DNA from 2 places in the Humiphilus diazotrophicus genome. Region 2 is predicted to be linked to the other one. Evidence: predicted binding sites of a transcription regulator. Region 2 holds the regulator's gene; the other holds the start of a gene.
The links. Region 2 encodes LexA, which represses DNA repair genes until DNA is damaged. Its sites were predicted from a motif close to CANTTCGCTTTTTATTCGC; they were not measured.

Region 1 (9,648 bases), 2.1 Mb from region 2:
ATCGTCATCCTTCCCAGAGTTATGCGCTGGTGAAAGTAGAGGGATTCTACGCCACAACAAATGGCAGAATGAACAAGCACCGACAAAAATATTCATATTGCCGATCTATTTTAGGAAATGGCGGAAATACAAGAGATAGAAGATCGTAGAGTCAAAGAGCGAGATAACGATTACTTCGAGTTAAAGCGGTTGGATCCTGTGAGTCTTAGCTTTTAGACTAGCTGCTGACGAAAAGAAAAAAACCAGCAGGACTTTTGCCTGCTGGTTCCGCGGTTTCCTAAATGCGTTTAGTGCCTGTATCTGTTACGCTGCCACCTGGCTTGAGCTTCCGCTGAGTGCTTGCAGGAGCTTGGCTCCATCGGCTACTCCCAATCCTGTGCAAGCATCCCAGCCGGAGGCTGCGGTGTAGTCTCCATTGTTACCCTCTGTGATATCCAGAAAAGCATTCGAATGCTGATAGAGAGTGGGATTCAGCCAGCCAAGATTCTTTCCCAACTTCTGATTGATAAGAGCGACCAGAGCTGCCCAGAGCGGAGCAACCGCGCTGGTTCCTCCCATGATTTGCTGTTGTCCATCAACAAGAATTTTATAGCCGGTAGTCGGAGAGGCATTCCCTGCAACATCCGGAACACCTCGTCCACCCTGGTTAGAGGTTGGCGCAGGCAGCGATACCTTCTCCTGCCAGGAGGGAGCTGCAAATACGCTGCTTACTCCTCCTCCGGTGGCTCCCCCACCTAATGCCTGATCATTCCAAACTACTTCGCTTTGACGGGTATTTCCTTGCGCCGTAAGTTTGGTACCACCGCAAGCTATTACATGAGGACTGGAAGCCGGAAAGTCTACGTGGTCGTTTCCATCCGCAATGCCGTCACTCGAACCGTTATCGCCGGCTGCAACAAGAATGGTGATGCCGAGTGCCGCAGCAGACTGACAGGCTTCGTCGAAAGATTGCATTGTTTGAGTTGCCCAGTTGGCCTCCGGTCCGCCCCAGCTGATTGAGATAATGTTTGGCTTGTTGGTCTGATCGTGAATAGCTGTTGTTAGTGCATCGAGAAAACCTTGGTCCGTGTTGGGTGCGAAATAAACGACGATATGAGTTCCCGGAGCAATTGCACCAGCTACCTCAATATCCAGGGCAACTTCGTCATCCGCGCCATTCGAATTGCCTGGAGAGTTCGTTCCTCCATCGACGGAAACAGCTGTGATCTTGGGTGGTTTGACTCCCAATTGCTGAAAGTATGTCGCCAAATCACTATCGTTGTATCCGCCGCCTAGCTCAAGCAGTGCAATAGACTGACCGCTTCCATCTACGCCGGAAGGAAAGCTATACAGGGAAGCAACTTGGGGCGGAGTAAAAGGCTGGGTGGAGGCATTTCCTGTAACAGGAAGCGCTGCCTCCGGATGCTTAAAAAAACGGACATGAGGCTTTGCCTGCGGTCGTGCATCCAGTCCCAGGACGGTCTCAACTATATCGGCCAGCCCTGCGTGTTCCTTGGCGAGGCTTACGTCTCCGTGGGGGACGTGGACTGTGTGTCCCTTTTTAAATTCGTAGTCGTGTAGCTCTATTCCGAAAGCCTGTTCCATTGCCTCCACTGTTCCGTGCAAGGCGATGGTTCTGCGTGCGAGGCTGGAGGCATTCTCGTCGACTGTTAATCCATGGTTCTTCGCAAAAACACGGATCCTCTGGAAACTCGCCGGGTCGGCTGCATATTGTTCCGTGAACTCTTGCTCCGTAAGCGCTCTGCCTCCGAGCTCTTCCAGGTTCAGAGGCTTTCGCCGTTTGACGATGAGGGAAACACTCAATTGCTCTTGAGGGTCCGTTCTCCCGATAGCGGTGGCTTCCTGGGGAACGGCTCGTGACGAATGGATATGGACGCGATCTGGATTCTTGGACATTTGAATTGCCTTCTCAACACAGAAATTCTTTAACAGGATGCATTTACGAGCGGAAAAGGTAGCTTCCGTCTAGACCGGTGCCGGTTGACGGTCGCCATGACTCGGTGGCTGCGATACCACCAGAAAGCAAGTATCTGTTGAAGATCGATTAGTAGCCTGGTGCGGTACGGAAGGAGGGATATGCAGGCTTTGCCCTGCCTGGAGAAGCACAAGATCTCCATTCGCCTCCAGCGTAAGCTCTCCGGAAAGAACATAGAAGACCTGCTGCGCTTTCAGGTGAAAATGCCGTTGCTCTGCAGATCCGGGCGGCATCCGTTCTTCAATAACGCTTAAGTTTTCGGAATTCAGAAGATGCCAGCCGTCGCACTTTTCTCCCCAGAGATAATGCTTGGCATTGTCTTTGCTGGTAGCTCTGATCAATGATGGAAACCCGTCAGAAATCGATAAGTAAACTCAAAATTATCTAGAGCTTAATTGCTTACACCACTTTATGGTGAAAGATCTCGTCGTGTTCTTTTCGAGGTTCGCAAACACAGCTCAAACAGCAGCTGAGGAAGACGCCGATTCCAGCCGTGATCAGAAGGGCTAATCCTGTGCCGCTGGTAAAGAGCCATTCAGCAATTCTGTGCATATTCAAGAACCACATGGCAGACTCCTCCGTGGGCGGATTACCTTGCTACTTAGTAGAAACCTAAATGTATCTCAAGGTTTCCTTCTTGTGGAAGAAAAAAAGAATCCTGGTCAGGCCTTCATGCATTTTGTGCCAAACGTTCCCATAAAAGGCATTGTTTAAACGCAAAGAAAAGGCGAAAATGTGACTGGTTGGTTCGATGCAGGAGAAACACAATTCGCCGTCTCAGCCTCGGCTAGGCTGGCTTTATTTGGATCTCAACTCCTACTTTGCTTCGGTTGAGCAGGAGTTGCATCCGGAACTCCGTGGCAAGCCTATCGCAGTAGTACCTGTGGTGGCGGATACCACCTGCTGCATCGCTGCCAGCTATGAAGCAAAGGCATTCGGTGTAAAGACTGGAACTCAAGTTGGAGAGGCTCGCCGGATGTGCCCTGGCATCCAGTTCCTCGAGGCTCGCCATGAGCTCTATGTTGATTATCACAACCGAATCGTAGAGGCCGTGGAAACCTGCCTGCCCGTTGCAGCCGTGATGTCGATCGACGAGATGGCTTGCCGATTACTAGGGCGGGAACGGCCTTTGCTCGCCGCACTGGAGATGGGAAGGCGGGTAAAGCTTGCTATCCGGGAGAGAGCAGGAGAAACACTGCGCTGTTCCGTTGGCCTTGCCTCGAATCGCTATCTGGCAAAAATAGCTTCGGATATGGAGAAGCCTGACGGACTGGTAGCTCTAACGCCGGATATTCGTGAAGCAGCATTAAGAAGCTTGGTTCCGCGTGATTTGCCAGGAATTGGCGCGCGAATGGAAAAGCGTCTTCGCGATTGCGGCATTCACACCATGGATCAGCTCCTTTCCCTGGATAAACAGGGGATGAATCATGTCTGGGGCGGTATTACCGGAGAGAAGCTTTGGCACTGGTTGCAGGGAGAAGACTTTCATGATCCAGAACTGGAGCACAATAAATCCATCGGCAATTCCCATGTGCTTCCTCCTGAGTTGCGAAATCCGGAAGGAGCATGGGCTGTTGCCAACAAGCTGCTGCACAAAGCAGCTATGCGCCTGAGGATGGCCCGGCTATGGACCAGCCACCTTTCTCTCACGCTTCGTTTTGCGGTTTCGCGTCAGTATGCCGGGTCTGAGCACAACTCCGGGATTCCCCAGACGGTGTGGTCTCAAGGCTTATCTCTGATTGAATGTCAGGATAATCGCACGCTTGTTGAAGCTCTACAGAAGCTTTGGGCAAATCGTCCACAGAACGAGCATGCCCAGAAACCATTCTTTGTCGGGGTGCAGTTCGGAAATCTGGTTCCGGACCACCTGCACACTCTGAGTCTCTTTGCGGGATTGGACGACCAGGAACGCAACACAAGATTGTCCCTGACGATGGACTCGTTAAATCACAAATATGGAAGTGACACGATAACTTCGGCCAGCACCCTTTTGGCAAAGGCCGCGGCTCCTACGCGCATAGCGTTTACCAACATCCCCGATCTTTTTTAGGCTCTATTTAAGATTTTGCATCCCAACCTGGTCCTAATTTGCGGATAGAGAGATAGAAGGCATTTCTGAGGGGAATGTCCTGATAGAGGATGATCGCAGGCTAACCTTGAACGATTGGCAGCCGAAATTCGAAGAGCTCATTGATCAGTACCAGTCGATGGTCTATAGCCTGGCGCTTCGTCTGCTTGGCGATTCGGGGATGGCTGAAGAAGTGTCGCAAGATGTTTTTCTTGAGCTATACCGAAACCTAGGCCGGATGGAGTCGCCGGAGCACGTCCTTTTCTGGCTGCGTCAAGTAACTGTGCATCGTGCAGCGGACACTCAGAGACGAGGGTTCGCCAAGTACAGATTTGCCTCCGAAGAGCTAAAGGAAGATGTAGGTGCTACAGAGCCAACGCGAGATTCCCCGTTGGGTATCCGCGTCGAGCAGCTTGTTACTACGTTGCCTGAAGCGCAGAGAACGGCCATTGTGTTGCGGTATCAAGAGGATATGTCGCCAGAAGAAATTGCGGCTCTATTACCCGCTCCTCTGGCGACAGTGAAAAGCAATTTGCAACGCGGTCTAAAACTGCTGCGCGAGAAGGCAAAGACGAATTTGAAGGAGTATGTCCGTGGTCTTGCGGTGGAATAACGACGTGCCAGAGGAAGAGCTCGAGCAGGATCTGCGTGCGGGGCTAGCTCGTGTACCGGCGCCCGCCGAGCTCAAGGCACGCATCATGGCAAGGGCCGAGAAAACAGCGGGTACACAAAAGAAACTTGTCTGGATTCGGCGTCCCATGATGCTTCGTGCGGTTGCCGCAACACTGGTTGCTGCCATCGGTCTTGGGATCTATGCAGAGCACGAGCATCGACAGCGGTTGGAGGGAGAGCGTGCAAAGGAGCAGGTGATGCTTGCTCTTCGTATCACTGGAGCTACTTTGCAGACCGTGCAAAGCCGCATTAACTCCGGCCATGAAGTGCAAGAGGAAGAAAAATGAAACAACTACTGGAACGAATATTGGGCGGAATCGTAACTGTGTTGCTACTGGCCGCTGCACCTGCATTGGCGCAGAGTAGCAAACCACCATTTCCACCGGCACTCGAAAAGCTCTTGGCAAGTAAAGCTTCCGAAGCGACGGAAGTTACGCTTGACAAAAAAATGCTGGCCTTTGCCGGCAGGTTTATGAATAGCAAAGATGCCGATGAAGCACAGGCACAGCAGCTGATTCAGAAACTCGACTATGTTTATGTGCGTTCGTACGAATTTAAAAAAGGTACCCACTATACTCCTGAGGATCTGGATACGATACGCAAGCAGTTCGAGACTCCCGAGTGGTCAGGGATTGTCCACGAGCATTCTCTTACCGACGGAGAAAATACCGATGTTTACGCCAAGATGATCAACGGTGAAATGCATGGACTGGCAATTGTCAGCGCGGAATCTCACGAGTTGTCTTTTGTGTATATTCTTGGGGCAATTCGTCCGGAAGATTTAAGCCACTTGAGCGGTAATTTTGGTATTCCCAAGGGCAGCGTAAAGGCCGTCGCCAAGAAATTTGCTCATGGAGCGAAATAGCAGACTATGAAAGCGCTGAATAGCTTGTGTGCGGGTTTACTTCTGTTTTCTACGCTTGGCTGTCAGGCAGAAGATCGAGATTTTAAAGGCGTCGTGCGCAATATCGAAGCAAGATATCACCTGCACGCTACACACGTCCCCATGATGGGCTTCATCAATCTCATGGTGAGAGTAAGTTCCTTCGGTGGGTGCAAGGGGATGCGCATTGCCGAGTTCGAAAATGTGGCGCGCAGTAATATCGAGATCAATGATCTACAGGACGTGATCGATCGAACTTTAGGTGATGAGTGGGTCCTATTCGTGAAGGATCGAGATCTGGAGCATTCGGAGCAATCGCTGGTTTATGTAAGGCCGAAAGGAAACTCGATGCGAATGCTGGTAGCGGATTACGACCATGGCGAACTGGATGTTGTTCGTATGGAAATCAGTCCCAAACAAATGTCCAGCTGGATACATTCGCCATTCCAGAAGCACCAAAAAACTGCTCATGCCGAAAACACTTCTGAGGGCGATTAAGTTCTCTTACTTAAGGCTTACAGGCTGTTCGCAGCTGGACGGTAACGTCCGGAAGCGAACAGCTCCATAAGCTTTTCACTCGAATTACCTCTATATTCTTCTTTGTTTTCAGGTGCTTTTCTTCGTTGTTCGATTGGCATACCGGTTGCAGCGTGTAGATTTGGATTCATAGATCGAGAGGCCACGATGTTGACCTTCCTTCAGGACCTGCGCTTCAGCGTTCGCACCTTACACAAATCTTCCGGGTTTGCGTTTACCGCCATTTTGACATTGGCTCTTGGCATCGGAGCCGTGACCTCTGTCTTCAGTGTCGTGAATTCTGTTTTGCTGAAGCCCTTCGCTTTTCCTGAACCGGATCGGCTGGTGGTGATACGGGAACAATTGCTGGAGCGATCCTCCAAACTTCTTCCCGATAATTACAAACACTATCTCAACTGGCAAACAAATAGCAGAACCTTTCAGGGCATGTCCGCATTCCGGAACATCAGTCTAAGTGTCACTGCTGCCACCGACCACCCTGAAATTGTGAGCGGATTGACCGTGACCCCAAGTTTCTTCTCCGTGCTTGGGATAACTCCGATCTTAGGAAGAGGCTTTTTACCTGAAGAGGCGATAGCCGGTCGTGACAATGTTGTGATTTTGAGTTGGGAGGCATGGCAGAAATATTTCCAGGGTGCACCCAATGTAATTGGCCGGTCTCTGCGAATCGGAGGTGACTCCGAGATTGTTGTCGGCGTTCTGCCTCGTGGATTCCTCTTTCCGCGTATGAATGAGATTCCCGGGACTTCTTTAGATGGAGATATCGAGTCATACGAAGTTTTCGTGCCGCTTGTGGTAGATGCCAGGCACTTACAGAATGATGGTAGCTATAACTACCTGGCAATTGGCCGCTTACGAGCGGGGGTCTCCCTGGCGCAAGCACAGAACGAGCTATCGGGCATTCAACGTGCTTTTCACCTATCGGCACACACAGAACAGCATCCGTCTGTCGCGATCGAGTCATTAAAACAGGAAGTTGCGGGAGGAGTGAGCAAGGCGCTGTGGCTGTTGTTGGCGGCTGTGGGAGCCGTTTTGCTCATTACCTGCGTGAATTTAGCCAATCTTCAACTTGCTAGAGCTGTAGCGCGTGAAAGGGAGCTGGCTGTACGAGCAGCGCTCGGAGCTGACCGCGGAAGATTACTCTGGTCCACACTCATGGATAGTCTGCTACTGGCGATAGCCGGTGGTGGACTGGGGATTTGCCTGTCCTATGCCGGAGTGAGATCCTTCCTTTCTCTTGCTCCTGCTAGCTTGCCACGCCTGCATGAAGTGAGTATTAGTTGGCCCGTTCTCCTTGCTGCAACAGGGCTGACGCTGTTGACTGCTTTTCTATTTGGCGTCATGCCCGCTATGCGATCAATGCGTGTCGATCCCCATGCCGCGATGCAAAGCAACTCCAATCGAGTAGCAAGTGCACGGGAAGGAGAACGCTCCCGTCAGGTTTTAGTAACAGGAGAGGTTGCCTGTACTGTAGTGCTGCTCGTTGTTACGGGTCTGTTAGTGAGAAGTTTTTCTCATTTACTAACGCAACAGCGGGATTTCGATTCCAGCAACGTCACGCTGGCGGAAGTGAACCTCTATACGCCGGAATATGGCAGCGATGTAAAACATTCGGACGTTCTGAGGGCCAGATTCATTGATCGCGCTCTGGAACGGCTGCAAGCTCTACCCGGGATTCAATCTGTTGCGACTACAAGTGAAATGCCAATGGGCGGGGATACCTGGATCGATTATGTGCTTCGGCCTGATCATCCTCTATCTCGGGCTGAAGCTCCTCTGGCCAATATTCGCTGGGTGAGTCCGGGGTATATCGACACGTTGAAAATACCTCTCCTTGCCGGAAGGAATCTTGTGCCTTCGGATAAAGATCATCCGGACAAGGTACTCATTTCGGAGCAGACGGCCCGAGAGGTCTGGCCGGGAGAAAATCCTCTGGGAAGAACCGTTGTGCTTGGCGGTGACGAGAAGTTTACTGTTGTTGGCATCGTAGGAGACGCACGAATCAATGATTTGAAGAAGACCTCCGGAATGATCTATCTGCCCTACTGGGAAGGGCCTCAATGGAGACAGTTCCTCTTTATACGCAGCTCTCGTTCCATATCGTCGGATGTTGGAGATGCAATCCGTAAAACTATCTGGAGTATCGATTCTCAAGTTGCTATTCCAATGTTGAAATCTCTCGACGATCAGGTAGCTGGTTCTGTAGCAACCGAGCGTTTCCAGACAATATTGCTCTCCAGTTTCGGGGGCGCGGCTCTTCTGTTGGCGGTGCTGGGGATCTATGGCGTGCTGACCTATTCCATCTCGCTGCGTGAACGCGAGTTCGGAATCCGGATGGCGCTCGGTTCTGACAAGCTCACCTTAGTGCGCCATGTTATTTCCCGGGCCACTCCGCCGATTTTTGTTGGGATTCTTCTCGGACTGGTGGGAGCGTTCGGAGCAGCGCGCTGGATCGAGAGCCTGCTGTATGAAACCAAAGCGGCCGATCCGCTTGCCATCGGTGTGAGTCTCGCTCTGCTTCTCGGAACTGCTCTTCTGGCGGCGGTGTTGCCGGCATGGCGTGCAGCAAACGTCGAGCCGGTGGAAGTTTTGCGAAGCGAATAGGCCGCAATCAACAGGGATCCACAAGAAATCCTAATTTTCCACATATTTTTTCCACAGCTGTGGATCTCTGTGAATTTTTCTTTGTAGCTTTTTCACGGAGCATTGTTGACGTTTCTTACTTTGGAACGATTTCTCTGGAGCATTTCCCGCAAAGATGCAGATTTGGATACAGAAGCTTGCGCAGTTTTCCGGCTAAAGAAAGCTGCACTTCTCTGTCATCGGCAAAGCTATACCAATGCGGGAAATGCTCTAAACTGAGCCCGTGTGCTCTGAATATCGTGGCCGGCTGGCTCCCTCTCCAACGGGATACCTGCATCTTGGTCATGCAAAGACATTCTGGATTGCCTATCAACGTGCAAAGCAGGCAGAGGGGACGCTCGTCTTTCGCATGGAGGATTTGGATCCCTATCGCTCCAGAGAGCAATACTTCAGCGCAGCACTCGAGGATCTTCGCTGGTTAGGTATCGAATGGCAGGAAGGGCCGGATGTCGGCGGTTCCCATGGCTCATATTTGCAGAGTCAGCGTTGGAATCTCTACCTGGATGCGTGGAAAACTTTGCTTGAAAGAGGAGCCATCTATCCATGCCACTGTTCGCGAAAAGATCTGGAGAGAATGGCCTCGGCTCCGCACGAAGCTGTTGCTCAACCGCTCGACGATGAGCCGGTTTATCCCGGCATCTGTAGAGGCAATCTGCTGCAGCAACCCTTTCCGGAATCTCCGGAGGGACTGAATTGGCGCTTTCGTGTGCCGGATGGCGAAACGGTGGAATTCTTCGATGAGCACTGTGGCAAACAACGCTTTGTTGCGGGAGTGGATTTTGGCGATTTTCTAGTCTGGCGTCGCGACAATGTTCCTGCTTATCAATTAGCCTGCGTTGTCGATGATGCTGCCATGAAGATTACGGAGGT
Region 2 (9,648 bases):
GGAGGCCGTTCCGGCCTCTGCCTTCTCCATTACGGCAACGGGTCGGAATGCCGATATCTGTGCGGTAGTCGAAGATAATCTGCTGATCAAAACGTACCAACAGGTTCTTGGCAAGTACGGCAAACCCCTAATTCCACTCGCCATTACCATGCGGAATGAGATTCCTCTCGGAATGGGGTGTGGCTCTTCGGCTGCTGTTTTATTGGCGGCGGTTTCCTTTGCGTCTCACTTTGGGGAATTGGGTTGGGATGACGATCGAATCCTCGATGAAGCATGCCAGATTGAGGGCCATCCGGATAACGTTGCTGCTTGTTGGCTTGGTGGATTGACGATTGCTGCTGCGGACGAGGACGGTTCGATTCGTACTCTTCGCGTGCAGTCTCCCAGTGCTTGGCGAGCAATGCTGGTTCTGCCCGACTCTCCTTTACCAACTGTTAAGGCGCGTTCGGTTTTACCTCAGCAATATAGCAGGAAGGATGTTGTTGCCAATCTGCAGTCTGCATCTCTGCTGGGCTTGGCCTGGAGCACGGGAGAAGGCGGTCTGCTTCGTGTGGCCATGCGCGACCATATTCACCAGCCGTACCGGGCGGAGATCTGTCCGCTGCTGCCGATCTTGCTGCCATTATCTGGTACGAAAGGTATCCTCGGGGTTGCCTTGAGTGGTGCGGGACCTGCTGTTTTACTCGTAGTGGAATCGGAAGAACATCTTCCTGAAGCGCAAGCTGCGGTTCAACAGGCGGTACACGGGAGTATGTGTGTGCAATTTATTCTGAGTACTTTTACGGGAAATGGTGCCAGACATCAGAGAATAGCCGCCTACTGACGGCGGATTCTTGCCGCAATTTCTTGTTTATTAAAGAGTTAAGCGAGATGTGCTCTATTGCTGCCCAAACCAGTAACTTACACTCTCGCTACCTAAAATGTGTTACCTAAGTTCGATTTACTTTTCTCCTTCTTCCCCCTATTTTCGCAATGTGGGCAGTTCTGGGGGAGGGCTGCTCTAGCGCCCGTGACTCGATTCGAGTCCGGGCGCTTTAATATTTGAGTCAAAGGATTTGTTAATCCTTTCCATTTGCCGGCGGATACCGTTTTGCGACGAAATGTCTTTTCTGGCATCCCATGCTAAAGGAATGCTGGAGATCCGGTAGACTAAGCTGGAACTCTGGAATTGGAGGAATAGATGGCTGGACAGGCAGTCTTTGAAGTGAATGATGCAACATTTGAGCAGGAGGTGCTGCAATCGGAGCAGCCTGTCCTGGTGGATTTTTGGGCTGGTTGGTGCGGACCTTGTAAAGCCCTGGCTCCTATCGTTGATGAGGTAGCTTCCTCGTATGCAGGAAAGCTGAAAGTAGCGAAAATGGATGTAGACCGTAATGGATCAACCCCAATGCGTTACGGAATCCGTGGAATTCCAGCACTTCTGTTCTTCAAGAACGGTAAGGTAGCTGACCAGATCGTCGGATATGTTCCGCGTGAGAATATCGAACGCAGCATCAATAAGCTGATTGAGTAGCTGCGATGCAATGATTTCAATGAAAAGCCCGGCCATTTGACCGGGCTTTTCATTAAGAGCTTTTGTTCAGCTGGAAGTTGAAGCATAAAAGCTTTGGACAAGAACTGATATTTATATGTCTATTCCGCTAGGAAATGACCATATAAATATCGGTTTTCTGTTGGACCATTCAAAAGACTTAAATTGCTTTAACTCTCCAGTTGTAATAGAGAAAGGCACGGCCGAAGCCGTGCCCTTTCGATTCGGTTACAACCGTAGTCTTAATACTTTCTCAGTACGCCTAGCACGCGGCCTTGGATGCTTACCTGCGCAGCCGGAACATAGATAGGCTCCATTTCGATATTGGAAGGTTGTAAGCGTACGACAGACCCCTCCAGATAATAGCGTTTGAGGGTCGTCTCTGCTCCGCGGACAAGTGCTACTATGATTTCCCCCTGGCGCGCGGTTCTAACGTGTTCTACCAGCACGTAATCCCCATCCACGATATGTTCATCGCGCATTGAGTCTCCACGTACCTGGAGAGCGAAGACCTCGCGGTTTCCTAAGATATCGTTAAGAGAGATGCTTTCATTTGTTTCTGCGGATTCAACAGGCCGCCCTGCAGCAATTCTGCCCATCAGCGGCAGGCGCTCTGTTCCGCGCCCTTTCGGCCTCTGTGGGAGCAAATCGATCGAGCGACTGCGATTATGAGCCCGTTCTAGCAAGCCCTTGTTTTGCAAATTTGTAATGTGCTTATGCACAGTGGCTAAAGACTTCAGATTCATACCGCGGGCAATTTCCTCGAACGATGGTGAGTACCCATTGCGCTCGACGAAATTTCCGATGAAATCCAGGACTTCTTTTTGCCTACGCGTGACGGCCATGTGCGAATTATAGAGAACAAAAAGCGAATCGAATAGCTTTTTGTTCTCAAATAGTTGCAAAAACGCCTGTTTCCTTACTTTGTTCCCTTGTTCCTTCGAACAGGGGTCAAGACGATTCCTTGTTGGTTGCCTGGGAATTCCCATTTCCGATCTGGTTCTTCCCGATCTCCACCACGGGAATGAGGGGGATGATTTTGATTCTCTTTTCCTTGAGTCAGGCAACCAGACAGGAGATCTTGGTGATGCAGCAAGATGTCTAAGGACTTGTTAACCCTGAGGGAGCCAGGGGGAAAGTGAAGCATGAGGTTACTAATTGCAGAGGACGATAAGGCATTAGGACACTTCCTAAGCCGAGGTTTGGAAGCGGAAGGGCATCATGTTCGTTGGGCGGGAGATGGGCAAGCCGCACTGGATGCTTTTCTTGAGGACCTTCCCGATCTCACGATCTTGGATCTTAATCTGCCCCGTATGGACGGCGAGCAGGTTCTTCAAGAGTTGAGAGCGGCAAACTCCGAACTCCCGGTGCTGATCCTGACAGCACGGCAAGAAGTCGATACACGCGTTCGTTGTCTCGATCGCGGTGCAGACGATTGCATGATTAAGCCATTTTCTCTTCAGGAACTCCGAGCCCGTTGCCGCGCCTTGTTGCGCAGGCGTAGAGAAGTCCGCTTGATCCTTCGCTGCGCGGACGTTGAGCTTGATCGTGTCGATCACACGGTAAAGCGTGCCGGAGAAGTGATCTCTCTAACTAACAAGGAATTCGGCCTGTTGGAGCGCCTGATGTTACAGCGTGGACAGTGTGTGAGCCGGACCGCCCTGTTGGAAGAGGTTTGGAAGATGGAAGGCGCACAAGCGACCAACGTAGTCGACGTCTATATCAACTATTTGCGCCGGAAATTACATGATGAGTCTTCGGGTGGTTTGATCCGTACAGTTCGTGGGCAAGGATACATGATTGTCGATCCGGAGAAGAGTCCTAGAGTTTCTGATTCAGCTGAGTAACCTGATCAGCTATTTTTGTTCGATTTCTGACATTGAGCCTTGAGGAGATCTTGAATTATGTCCACAGCAGTTCAAATACAACAAGCTCGATCTTCAAAGACGGCGATTCTCGCCAGTTCTGATCGTTCTTTTCGGCAACGGGTCCGTGAAACTTTATCTGGTTTGCGTTGGCAGGTCAGAGAGGCCGAAGGTGGCGCGGACGCATTTGCCAAGTTGGAAGAGGGACCCATCGAGGCCATGATTGTCGATACATGGCTGCCGGATCTTGAAGTATTGGAATTCGTCAATGAATTTCGTCAGAGATATCCCGATGTGGACCTGATTACTGTGGATGGTGAGATAGAGGGAGATTCTCGCAGTCCAAGGCGCAATGAATTGCTTTATGCATTGCGGCGCGGGCAGGACTCTGATGGGGCAATTTGGAATAGCGCGCCGGTGATGGAGAAGCCTTCTGCTCCAGCCGTCGTGCGACGCACGGTAGAAAATTTGGTCTCAGAGTCTTCCTGCAAAGCGATGCCAGTTATTCGTCCCGTACCTCAGCCGGTGAGCAATGCGCAGCTTCGTCTGCCTGAATTTATCGGCACCAGTACTTCGATGCTCGAAGTTAGCCGCCGTATCCGTTTGGTGGCTCCTCGCTCAACTCCGGTTCTGGTCGAAGGTCCGACTGGTTCAGGCAAAGAGCTCGTCGCTCGTGCTCTGCATCGTTTAAGCCCGCGAGCAAATCGTCCGTTTGTTGCGCTGAATTGCGCAGCCATTCCTGAATCGTTGCTTGAGGCTGAGCTGTTTGGTCATACCCGCGGCGCTTTTACGGGTGCGGTGCAAGGTCGTGTCGGAAGAATCGAAGCCGCAAATGGCGGAACCCTCTTCCTTGATGAAATTGGCGAAATGCCGCTTGGATTGCAGGCGAAGTTGTTGCGCTTTGTCGAGAGTGGTGAATTGCAGAGAGTCGGTGAGAACGAGCCGGTGCGGGTGGATGTTCGCGTAATCGCTGCAACACACCAGCCTTTGGCGAAGCGTTCCTCGGAGGGAAGCTTCCGTCCCGATCTCTACTATCGTCTGGCAGTTTTCTTAATTCGGACTCCTGCACTTCGTGATCACGCGGAGGATCTGCCTCAGTTAGTCGATCATCTGCTGGCGCAGCTAGGTAAGGAAGCTCCGTCAAAGCGGCTGGATCCGACTGCTTCGGAAAAACTCATGATGCATAAGTGGCCGGGAAATGTACGCGAACTAGAACACGTTCTAGAGCGGGCAACGATTTTAGCTGGGGAAGACCCTGTGATTACTGCATCTGAAATCGAATTTGGAGATGTTGTAACTCTCTGATTTTACGGGCCCTTTCTGCTTAGGGAATTCTTAGAAAGGACCGTAGAAGTGGGCATATCTCGTGCTTATTCCAGGAGATAGCAACCAGCAATCAGAGTGTTCTAGGTTTTTGAGCGGAGTTGATGATGCATATAACAACGCAGCTAAGTGAAGAACTCGGTCGTTATCTGGATGTAGCCAGCACGCAGCTGAAGCTGTCGGCCAGCAATATGGCTAACGTTGATACGCCTGGATATCACGCCAAGGGGATTAACTTCTACGCGGAGATGCAGCGCTCTCTGAACGAAATTAAGCAGGGAGGTTCGGGAGATGATCATTCCGTTGATGTGGTACAAGTTGGCGGGCTGCTAGAGCGGCCAGATGGTAATAACGTCTCGATGGATCACGAAGGTCTCACGTTGGCGGAAGCCCAGTTGGAGTTCAAGGTTGGAGAGGCGCTGCTAAAAGATCAGTTTAAAAATCTGATGAGTGCCATTAAAGAAAGCAGCGGCAGCTAACCTGCAAGCAATTGGTAATACGGAGAAAAGGTAGAAAGAGATGAACCTATTCGGATTATTGGAAGTCAGTGGTTCGGCGCTAAAGGCTGAGAGAGTTCGGGCTGAAGTTGTAGCCGCCAATATGGCGAATGCGGAAACTACTCGGACGACAACCGGCGGCCCTTACCAGCGGCAACATGTCGTCTTCCAATCGGTCGATCAGCCTCAGACCTTCGGTGCACAGTTTTCGATGGCAGCTGGAATGGGCAGCAGCTTAAGTGATGCCCAGGCGGTACCTGGTGGTGTTCAGGTTTCAGCAGTCATTCGCGATCAGGCTCCTGGGTTGAAGCGCTTCGATCCAAATCATCCGGATGCTGATAAGGACGGATATGTCACATATCCGGATATCAATCCACTTACCGAGATGGTGGACTTGATGAGCGCCACGCGGGCTTATGAGCTCAACGATTCCGCGGTACAGGCGACAAAGGGCATGTTGACTACTTCGCTGGATATCTTGAAGGCGTAAAGGGAGATTGGTGATGGTGATTGCAGCTAGCGCGATAAACGCGGCTCAGGTGGCGGGAGCAGGGCAGACGCTTTCGAATATCGTTTCTCCTGCCATTTCGACGGGCGATATCTCTTCCTCTGAGAACGCTGTACCTTTCTCAAATTTGATTCGTGAGGCTGTTAGTAACGTTCAGAAGTTACAGACAGAAGCTCATGAGACGGTGGAAGGTTTGATGCAGGGGACTGGGGTCGATGTGCATCAGGCCATGATTGCAACGCAAAAAGCCGATATCGCTTTTGAGCTGGCACTCTCTGTGCGCAACAAAGCAGTAGCGGCTTACCAGCAAATGATGAATATGCAGTTCTAGCTGCATAAGTTTCAGCGTAGGTTCGAGTGGACGAAAGTATAGGCGGCGGATCGATAAGCAATGGCAGAAACACAGCAGCTAGATAAATCACCGGCAGCAGTCCCGCTGGGAGCACGAGCGAAGACGTTGCTGGGCAATGCGACGGCAGCTTATGGGCGACTGAATCCGAAACAGCGGAGCTGGGGCATGGTTGCCGCAGCCACCACTGTGGCCTTGTTGATAGGGCTCCTTTGGTATGCGACACGCACGGATTGGCGCACTCTTTATGCCGGACTGGATCCGGAAGATGCCCGCCAAATGGCGGCTCAACTAACAGCAGCACAAATTCCTTACGATGTCTCTCCCGACGGCACTACATTACGTGTTGCCGCTGGGAGTTTGGACAAGGCCAGATTGGCCACTACGGCCAAAGGCGGCCCAAAGAGTGGCCGCATGGGTTTCGAGCTCTTCGACAAGCCCAATTGGATGGGATCGGAGTTCGACGAAAAAGTAAATTATCAGCGTGCACTTGAGGGTGAGCTGGAGCATACCATCGCCACGTTAGGTGACGTGCAGACTGCTCGTGTTCATCTTGTCTTGCCGCACGATTCCTTATTCTCTGAACAGCAACGTGCTGCTAAGGCCTCAGTGGTGCTGAAGCTGAAACACCGGAATTTGAGTTCGGAGCAGGCAGACTCGATTCGCAATCTTGTTTCTGCAGCCGTCGATGGCCTTCGTCCTGAGAATGTGGTGATGGTGGACTCTGACGGACATCTTCCTCTTGGACCCAAGACCGAACAAGCTCAGACCCTGGCAAGAGAGCAAGCTTTAACTGAAAAGCTTGTTGAGACTCTGGAGCCGGTAACCGGTCCCGGAAATGTTCGTGCCTCGGTGAATGTGGAATATAACCCTGATAGCGCCGATGAGGTTGCAGAAACCTATGATCCCAACGCTTCTGTTACTCTCTCGATGCAACGGAGCGAACAGGTCTCAGGGCCGCAAGCTGTACAGGGTGGAGTCCCGGGAACGGTAAGTAACGCCCCCAATGCGCAGACTTCTTCGCTACCCTTGTATCCCGGACAAACCACTCCTCCTCAGAGTTTGAAGCAGGAAAGTGGAACCTATGGTGCCTCCAAGAAAGTTCGTCATAGCATCGAGGTTCCTGGAAAAATTCGTCGCATAACCGTGGCTGTCCTGGTGAACGACAAGATGGTTGCCGGACCGACCAGAAATAAGGGTCCAGTGTGGCAGTCTCGCTCACCGGAAGAAGTCAAGAATCTGACTGAGCTGGCACAGGCCGCAGTTGGCTATGACCTCCAGCGTGGAGATCAGGTATCGGTTGAAAATATCTCGTTCCAGGAGAACAATCAGATCGGTCCTCCGAGCCTGATTGACCGACTGAGCAAGCAGATTGGATCGCCCCAGGAATTGATGAAATACGCAACGATTCTTATCGGTATTCTGCTGGTCATCATCTTTGTCGCACGGCCAGCTATAAAGCGGATGTCGCCTTCGTATCAGCCCAAGACACCTGCATTACCGAAGTCACCTGCGAAGGCGCAGGAGCAGGTTGCCGCTGCAGCTGCAGCACCCGAGCCTTTGCCCGAGCCGATTGATCCGATTGTTGAACAGCAGAAGATTCACGCACAGACTGTCTTTGATCAGGTTACCGAGCAGCTGAAACGCGAACCGGCACAAACCTCGCGTCTATTGCAGAGCTGGATCCATAGTGAGTGAGGGGAACTGAAAGATGGAAGCATTACCTCAAGCAGCAGGGGTGACCGACGGCGTCTCCCCAACGGGAATTCCACCGGCGCGTAGAGTGCAGTGGAAGCAGATGCCGGGACTTCGCAAGGCCGCAATCTTGTTGGTGGCGGTTGGCGACGAAATCGCCAAGAAGATCCTCCAGAACCTGCCGGAGAATGATGTTCAAAGATTGACGGAGGAACTGGCGGATCTGCGTACGATCTCGCCAGACCTCAGCCTCCAGGTTCTCGAAGAATTCTATGAGATGATCGAGACCCAGCAGTTCATGATCCATGGCGGTTTGGACTACGCCACGAGACTGCTGGTCGATGCCTTCGGGAAACAGCGTGCAGAAGATTTGCTGATGTTGGTTCGCCGTGCACAAGAGGCGAGCCATGGCAACCTCTCCATGCTGCAGAAGGTGGATCCTCAACAGCTGGGCAAGTTCCTGGATGGGGAACATCCGCAGACGATCGCGCTCGTGCTGGCTCACTTGGATCCCAAGCGTGCCTCTCAGGTGCTCGATAGCCTGAGTGAAGAGCAGAAGGTTGCTGCGGTATTTCGTTTGGCGCAAATGCGTCAGTTCTCGCCGGAAATGGCTCAGAAGGTTGCAACCATTCTGCATCGCAAGCTGGAATCGGTGGCAGATACCGGACGCAAGGCCTACTCTGGATTTAAGGCTGTTGCCGATCTGTTGAACCGCTTGAATGCAGAAGCAGCGAAGAAGATTTTGGAACACGTGGAAGAGACCGAGCCGGAGATGGCCATCAGCATTCGCAATCTGATGTTCACCTTCGAAGATCTGGTTACTGTTCCGACGGCAAGTGTCCGCGAGATTATCGCTGGTGTGGACAAGAGGCAGCTGGCTTTGGCTTTACGTGGAGCCAGAGAAGATCTGCGGGCTCACATCTTCAAAGCTATGTCTTCTCGTGCAGTCGAAATGTTGCAGGAAGATATGGAAGTTCTCGGACCTGTCCGCAGCCGCGAGGTTGCTGCCGCTCAGCAGGAAATCCTCAATCTGGCTCGCAAACTGGAAGCAGATGGCAAGGTCATTCTGAAACTGGAGCAGGGCGACGACCTGATGGTCTAGTTGTTCTCTTATCATGGAAGAAGAGTGTGGTGACGAAATGGGTACACAAGGCTGGGAGATAGTCGGAGACGGCGAATTGCAGATCAAGCCGATGGAATACGCGCCTTACGAAGGCAGCATAAACAGCGTGCGGGTAAATTCGATCTTCTCGGGATTCGTCAAACCGGAAGAGAAAAAGGCTGAAGAGTCTGCCTCTACCCCTGCGCCTGAGAAGGAAGTTGTTCTTGAGGACCCCCGCATTGCTGCACTCGAAACAGAGTTGCATACCCGGTTGAGCCAGGCCCGCGCAGAGACGGAAGCTCGCGTTGCCGAGGCCTACAATCGTGGGAAAATGGATGCCGAGGTGGTAGCTGAGTCGAAGCTGAATGGGGCTCGGAAAGCTGTCAACGAAGCTCTACAGCATTTTGGCGAGGAGAGGGACAAGTATTTCCACGATGTAGAGCAACAGGTGGTACAACTGTCTCTTGCCATCGCGGCGAAAATTCTCCATCGCGAAGCTCAGATGGATCCGCTACTTCTTTCCGGTGCGGTTCGAGTTGCACTCGGACAGCTTTCCGAGACGACTCAAGTGCGTCTCCGCGTGCCTTCAAACGAGCTCTCGCTTTGGGAAGAGATGTTCCATCTGATGCCCAATCTGCCTTTGCGGCCTAAGGTCATCGGCGAAGAGAATTTTATCGATGGGGACTGTGTCATCGAGACTGAAGTCGGAACCGTGGATTTAGGCGTTCGTGCCCAGTTGGCCGAAATTGAACGAGGGTTTTTTGATTTACTCGAGCAG

Region 1: a site for LexA is predicted at 2,692-2,710, ahead of AC6I7T_RS15690 (DNA polymerase Y family protein). Genes of this name have one in related genera too.

Annotation. Positions count from the first base shown of each region.
Region 1 covers NZ_AP040870.1:3,658,925-3,668,572, reverse strand. The annotation lists gene AC6I7T_RS15705 (S53 family peptidase) at 304-1,896, opposite strand; gene AC6I7T_RS15700 (cupin domain-containing protein) at 1,966-2,316, opposite strand; gene AC6I7T_RS15695 (hypothetical protein) at 2,375-2,542, opposite strand; gene AC6I7T_RS15690 (DNA polymerase Y family protein) at 2,727-4,025, shown strand; gene AC6I7T_RS15685 (RNA polymerase sigma factor) at 4,132-4,656, shown strand; gene AC6I7T_RS15680 (hypothetical protein) at 4,631-5,002, shown strand; gene AC6I7T_RS15675 (DUF4252 domain-containing protein) at 4,999-5,580, shown strand; gene AC6I7T_RS15670 (hypothetical protein) at 5,587-6,096, shown strand; gene AC6I7T_RS15665 (ABC transporter permease) at 6,283-8,739, shown strand; gene AC6I7T_RS15660 (glutamate--tRNA ligase family protein) at 9,002-9,648, shown strand, end outside.
Region 2 covers NZ_AP040870.1:1,577,643-1,587,290, reverse strand. The annotation lists gene thrB (homoserine kinase) at 1-823, shown strand, start outside; gene trxA (thioredoxin) at 1,181-1,513, shown strand; gene lexA (transcriptional repressor LexA) at 1,774-2,436, opposite strand; gene AC6I7T_RS07815 (response regulator transcription factor) at 2,677-3,378, shown strand; gene AC6I7T_RS07810 (sigma-54-dependent transcriptional regulator) at 3,436-4,701, shown strand; gene flgB (flagellar basal body rod protein FlgB) at 4,824-5,198, shown strand; gene flgC (flagellar basal body rod protein FlgC) at 5,239-5,706, shown strand; gene fliE (flagellar hook-basal body complex protein FliE) at 5,720-6,055, shown strand; gene fliF (flagellar basal-body MS-ring/collar protein FliF) at 6,116-7,771, shown strand; gene fliG (flagellar motor switch protein FliG) at 7,785-8,870, shown strand; gene AC6I7T_RS07780 (FliH/SctL family protein) at 8,908-9,648, shown strand, end outside.